2 regions of the Anabaena sp. WA102 genome follow, and region 2 is predicted to be linked to the other one. Evidence: riboswitches for the same ligand, from Rfam matches in the RefSeq annotation. Region 2 holds a riboswitch; the other holds the start of a gene.
What was found. Region 2 has a riboswitch for cobalamin ahead of AA650_RS02070 (DUF1636 family protein). Riboswitches for the same ligand answer to the same signal wherever they lie in the genome.

Region 1 (3,430 bases), 1.4 Mb from region 2:
TACCTGCGTGTAGAATAGCATCCCACGAACGCTTATGTTCTATATCTCTTTGATCAAATCTTAAAGCCCGTTCTTCAAACACATGATCTCGATAAATTGGGGCTAAATGCACATGATAGAAACTAGCTGGTAAATCATATCCAAATTCATCAAAAAGTTCCAAACCGATGCGAGCTACCTTGACCTCATTATTGTACTCAGAACCTTTTGACTCACAATTATGCAAAACTGCCTTAAAGTTTGGATAGTTGTGAATCATAAAGTCGTGACCGTAGAATTCCAGAGTTTCCCATGCCAGTTGCCCAAATAACTCAGAGAATGAAGGTATTAGCCGAAATAACTGGGGGCGGTCATTAAACAAATCAACATCACCATATTGCAGTTTATATTGAAACAACTGCGCCATTTCTACATAGACTTGTGGATTACTAAATCTGACATTTGCCCTGCCCTTAGCAATATCCTGCCACACACAAGGTAATTGAGCAACAGTAACCGCATTTTCACCAACAATGACGGCAACGTTAGAGGCTTCTTGAAGCTGCATATCTAATTTCCACAAAGAGTTTAATTAACAATTTACTGTAAATAATCCCTTTTTTATCTTCTCAACAGCATAAAAAAATGATACTTCATTCAGCCTCTGGGCAAAACAATAAACAGAATTATCCTCCCTTGTCTATTGACAAGACATAAAAAATATAGTATTCTCGCAACTGAATCGGTTTTAATGGGAAACAGTCATTAAACGCAAGGGGGAAAGTCTGGTGTAAATCCGACACTGTCCCGCAGATGTAAGGAGATTTATTCTCTAAGTCAGAATGCCCGCCGAAAGCAAAAAACTCACATCCATTTGCGTGGTACAGATGATTCAGACCATGAATGTTTCCATAGGAATTAATCAGTTTAGACCCCCAGAGAAACCCTACAAATTGTGTACTGTTCTGAGATTATTAACCGTCAATTTAATTATTTGCAATCCTGCACTTAAGAAAGTGGGAAGCTTTTATAGGTGAGACTTATTGCTATCTTCGTTAGATATATTTTGACAATAATAGAAAAGATGACAGCAAGTGAATCTTGTCCGTTTTCGTGTGCGGTTAATTATGCTTCTTTACACATTTTACAGTAGCCATATTGTAAAAACTCTTATGTCTGCGTTTCCGAATTATTCCTCAACATTTCTAAATCAATGCTCAATCAAAAACATAATCTATTTGTCTGTACTACTTGTGGTAGTAAGTGGCAAGATGGTAAGCGGGTTGGTGAAAGTCAAGGTGAACAACTACTAAAACAACTTCAAGAACTTGCTCAAGATAGTGAATTGCACAATCAATTCTGCATTCAGGGGGTTGAATGTATGAGCGCTTGCAGTCATTCCTGCGTGATTGCTTTTGTAGCCGAAGGAAAATCAACCTATCTCTTTGGTGATTTACCAGTAGATAGTAGTCCATCTGCGGTACTAGAATGTGCAAGTCAGTATTATACAAAATATGATGGTGTATTGCCTTGGTCAGAACGTCCAGAACCTTTAAAAAAAGGCATTTTAGCAAAGATTCCCGCACTAGGTGAGTGGGCAAAATTAAACAACAATAGTTGATAGGGAACGGGAAACAGAAGAATCAGTTGAGTCATTAATTCCGTCCGATTACTTATCAAAAAAAATAACCCAAAATGACCTCTAAAAACAACACCTAAATCAATCAATCCTGATTTCATTTACTTATCTAGAAAATATCTTTCAGAGGAAGAAGCAACAGGGAACAGAAAAAACTCATGTTTCTAAACATGAGATTAAAATAATGACACTGTTTTTTTTCGTGCTACGCATCTTTTAAAAACATCTTTTTCTTGACTGAAGCTCTAAACTGGTGCAAATGAGTGTTTCTTATCTGTTCCCTGTTCCCTGTTCCCTTTTTTTGTAAGTCAATTCAATCCTCTCCTCATACAACTGCATGAAACTACATTCATTGATCTTATTTAGTATCACGGCTACTCTTTTATTATCTCTACCAGTTAAAGCAAATCCTGATAACAACCAGCTTGAGAACCCAAATAGCTGGAGTCAAAATAAATCAAGTGTACAATTGCCGGAAATTAAATTTATTCCTCCAGATTCTGTCAGTAATACCAGTCCAATAGAGACTCATAACTTCACTGGTATATTTCCTTTGGGAAGAGAAATCTCAGAACTACAAACTCCTATTAAAACATTAATGGCTCGCTACAAGTTTCTTTCTCCTGGTATCTTTTTTATGGACTTGAACACAGGAGATTATTTAAGCATTAATGGCGATAAATCTTTTGCGGCTGCTAGTACAATTAAATATCCAATTTTGGTTGCTTTATTTCAGCAAGTAGATGCTGGAAAAATTCAATTAGATGAAACATTGGTTATGGGGAAAAAACATATTGCTGGTGGTTCGGGAAATATGCAGTATGGGCGGTTAGGAAGTAAGTTTAGTCTCTTAGAAACTGCAACTAGGATGATGACTATTAGCGATAACACCGCCACAAATATGATCATAGAGCGTTTGGGTGGAATTACTCAATTAAATCAAAAATTTCGCAGTTGGGGATTGCAAAATACTGTGATGCGAAATCGCCTGGGAGATTTTCAAGGAACTAATAAAACCAGTGCTAAAGATTTGGTAAAACTATCAGCTTTAATGGAAAATAATCAGTTACTTTCCAATACAAGTCAATTACAAGTAATAGGTATTATGAATGGTTGTCATAATAGAAGTTTATTACCTTCTGGTTTAGGTTCTGGTGCTAAGATAGCGCACAAAACAGGGACACTCAGGTTTATATTAGGGGATGCGGGTATTATTGAAACGCCATCAGGTAAGCGTTATTTAGCAGGAGTTTTTGTGCAAAGACCAAATAATGATCCTAGAGGAACAGATTTTATTCGTCAAGTTTCTCAGGTAGTATATGGTTATTTTGACCAAGCAAAAGTAAGTAACCAAGTAAGATTATAGACAAGTACCACAGGGCGTAAATAAACCAATCATTTTCAATCACTAAAAAGATGATGATCATTAACTTACCCCCCAGTGTACTAGGAGTGAATTATATTCTAAGCAAAGACAAACTGTTTAGGATCTGTCAAATTCAAACTACTAGCTTGAATCCCAGTGAGAGTCGCTAAAGTTTGATTATTGAAGACAATCGCAGTATCTCCACCAACTTGATTTAACTTGAGTGTAGATGAGGTAATGCCGGTAATGGACTATATTCTACCCAATTTAATTACCGCAAAACCTATATTCCCAAAGAGGCTTATCTGTTAGTTAAAGCTGAACAGGCGTTTTTATTAATTGGGGAAATGAAAAAGACGGCATTTGTGGGGTTGACGATCGCCTATGATTTTTTTGATGCTGAAGTCGAGGAAGAAGAAGACGATGAACTAAATTTTTCTATGTTT
Region 2 (3,430 bases):
TAGCAAAATTCCAACTGTGTGTGGTTTGAATTCCGTAGGAAGTTTGGTTGGTTTCAAAGCGACTTGAACCACTAGGATCAAAACGAGTATTCAAAAGATCACCATAGACTCTTGCTGTTAATAAAGAATCATCCCCACTTCCTAATTTTGAATTCCAGGTTAAATCAGTTAAAACTTGATCTGTGTATTTGCGATTTTTATCTGTAAGTGAATTAAAAAAACCTTGTCCATTTACAGGGAAAGGAATTGGAACTCCTCCTGGTGTTCCTTGTTCTTTATTTAAGTATAAAGTCGAGAAACTGAGAGTATTTCGTTTTCCTAAATCTGCTTCTAATTTGACATTAAAATTATTATAAAGTGCATCATTATTTTTTCGAGTTCCTGAAAAATTAGCTTCAGGAATAGAAAAAGGATAATTATTTTCAGCTTGGGTACGGTTATAACCTACAACCCAAGAAATATCACCTTTTTTACCGCTATTTTGAATACTCTGTTGATTGAGTCCGTAAGCACCAAAATTGACTTTTGCTTCTGTGGTAATTTTCTCTGTAGGACGACGGGTGATAATATTAATTACTCCCCCAATTGCATCAGAACCATACAGAGTTGAACCTCCTCCTGGTAATACTTCAATTCTTTGAATATTATTAGTTGTAAATTCGGAAAGATCAAAACCACCACTTCCAGCATTATTAATTGGTCTACCATCAAGTAATATTAATACTTGACCAGTATTAGAACCACGAATTAATTGACCACTTAAAGCATTAACTTCTGTTCCTACTGTACCATCACCTAATATACCAGGCAGAAATTTAAGTGCTTCTCTGATAGTTCTCGCACCTTGCGCTTCCATTTCTTCACCCGTAATTACATAAATTGGCCGGGTAGAATCTTTCACTGTTCCTTCCTGACGAAAGGGTGAAAAAACAGGTTCATTTAATAACTTCTCAATGACATCTATTTCAATATCAGCTTCTTTTTCTTCAATATCTGCTGGTGTATTTTGAGTAATTTTCTCTGTGACTGGTTCTTCATGTTGGGGAATTTCTACTCCTATAACTTTGTAATTCTCACACCACATTCCCAAAGTCACACTAGACGCAATAATTTGAATTCCCAGTTTCGCAACTAAATTAGTAGACATTTTTTACCTAAACACCTGTATAACTAAAAATTTGACCAAGGTAAAAGTTGCAGTCTTTTTCGTTAACTAGCACGGTAATTTACTCAATTACACGGTAAAAAAGACTGCGACAATAAAGAAAAAAGCCGCACTGCACTTGAATGAGAATTATAATCATTATCACACAAATGGTAAAAATTGCAATAGCGGCTTGGCATCAATTTAACTAGTCACCAACAGCAAAATACTTTTTATACTGATATCTAGTGAACAATTAACAATAGTTGACGTTTAACTTTGCCACTTATTTTAGTGCAGGTATTTTCGCTAAAATACCTTTTTTCAATGGTTCTGGGCGTTCTGACCAAGGTAGCAAACCATCCGCTTTAGCATAGTATAGACTGGCACATTTTAGTATAGCAAATGTACTATTATCTACGGGTAAATCACCAAAGAGATAGGTTGATTTTCCTGCTGCTGCAAAAGCAACGACACAGGAATGACTGCAAGCACTCATACATTCAACCCCCTGAATGGAGAATTGATTGTGCAATTCACTGTCTGCTGCAAGTTGTTGAAGCTGTTTTAGTAGTTGTTCACCTTTACTTTCACCAACTCGCTTACCGTCTTCCCACTTACCACCACAAGTTGTGCAGACAAATAGATTATGTTTTTGATTGAGCATTGATTTAGAAATGTGTAAGAATCAGTTAAAAATGCAGACATGAAAGTTTTTACAGCAGCAACTTCTCCTGTAAATAAATAATGTTTGAAATCATTCCTTCCCAAGTTAAAAAAGGGCTGATATCAATTGGTGTATTTGATTGAATGGCAAACTGCTATGTCTATTTGAAATTGCCAGAAATCTATTGAAGATAGCAGTAAGCGTCAGTCATATACGCTTCCCGTTTTCTTGAATAAAAGGTTGTAAAAAATTAAATTGACTGTTGATTGTCTCAGAGTCATAGACAATCTGTAGAGAATCTCTGAAGCTAAAATGATTACTTTTGATGGAAATATTCATGATTTTACTCATCTGTACCACGCAGATGGATATGAGTTGATTTTACTTTCGGCGGGCATTCTGACTTAGAGAGATAAATCTCATTACAGCTGCGGGACAGCGTTGGATTTACACCAAACTTTCCCCCTTGCGTTTAATGGTTTTTGCCATTAAAACCGACGTTGAGGACAAACATACAATAATTATCGTTTATTGTCAATGGGAGTGGTAGGATAATTTTATTGAAGTCTTGCTGAATTGAACTGCAATTACAAAAGATTGTCGTTAAATATAGCAATTACGACATTTTTATTAACATCAAACTTGGTAAAAATGACTTTTGAGGCATTCAAATTACTACAAGTTGATGGTTTTTGAATTCCCTCAATTGCTTGACAACAAGTGCTACCTAAATGAATCGAGAAACCCTGAGATTTTTCACTTTTTTCACCATGCTTTACCTGAGAATCGTGAGTTTGGGTTTTCCAATCCAAACGAGCAAATTTATAACCAAATAGCCAATTCCACCATAAAGAAGTCAGATTTAATGGAGATGGTGCAGTGACAGAATCAGCATGATTAAGATTGACAGGAACACCTAAAGTAAATTGTAAGCCTTGATAAGGTTGTTTACCCACTCTTCCTTGAAAATTAATTGTTACTTCTTGGGTATTAGTAGTTTGAGCTACAGTTTTGGTAACACCACCAAAATTTCCAGCCAGAATAATTCCTGCTATTGTGGCAGATGTTAATAATAATTGCCGTTTCATGGTTATTTGTATAAATACACGAATTTAGTCTGAAGTAGTCGTACCTTTACCAGACTCAATTTTCAGTTAAATAAATCACTAAGTCAAAAGACAAGTTGTCAAACTTGATTTTTAATATGATTGGTTGCTATAAATTACTGAATCTTTAAATCAAAAGAAGTCTTAGTTTCAAAAACCAAGACTCCATTTGAGATTACTTAATATTTTCCTAATTTAATTGATGTTTTATCTGTTGATTCAAGAACTGATTTACAGGCTTGTCAACCATCCAATCAAGCCATTTCCTGTAATCGCTTCTACAGCTATGAGTGAGACAAAGCCAATCATGGCTAAACGTCCATTCAGCTTTTCTGCGTATTCTGTGAAACCTACTCTTGGTGTTTGGTCTACTTTCATGATTTTCCTACTTTAATTAATGTTTTGTCTGTTGATTCAAGAACTGATTTACAGGCTTGTCAACCATCCAATCAAGCCATTTCCTGTAATCGCTTCTACAGCTATGAGTGAGACAAAGCCAATCATGGCTAAACG

Region 1: linked by a shared signal. The riboswitch ahead of AA650_RS21185 (DUF1636 family protein) and the one ahead of AA650_RS02070 (DUF1636 family protein) in region 2 are both predicted to bind cobalamin.

The regions. Positions count from the first base shown of each region.
Region 1 is NZ_CP011456.1:4,820,656-4,824,085, reverse strand. Features, by position in the region: gene AA650_RS21190 (hypothetical protein) at 1-547, opposite strand, end outside; cobalamin riboswitch at 706-847, shown strand; gene AA650_RS21185 (DUF1636 family protein) at 1,193-1,600, shown strand; gene AA650_RS21180 (serine hydrolase) at 1,956-2,984, shown strand.
Region 2 is NZ_CP011456.1:511,780-515,209, reverse strand. Features, by position in the region: gene AA650_RS02075 (TonB-dependent receptor plug domain-containing protein) at 1-1,147, opposite strand, end outside; gene AA650_RS02070 (DUF1636 family protein) at 1,431-1,811, opposite strand; cobalamin riboswitch at 2,184-2,325, opposite strand; gene AA650_RS02065 (MbnP family protein) at 2,399-2,899, opposite strand; gene AA650_RS02060 (chlorophyll a/b-binding protein) at 3,149-3,295, opposite strand; gene AA650_RS02055 (chlorophyll a/b-binding protein) at 3,344-3,430, opposite strand, start outside.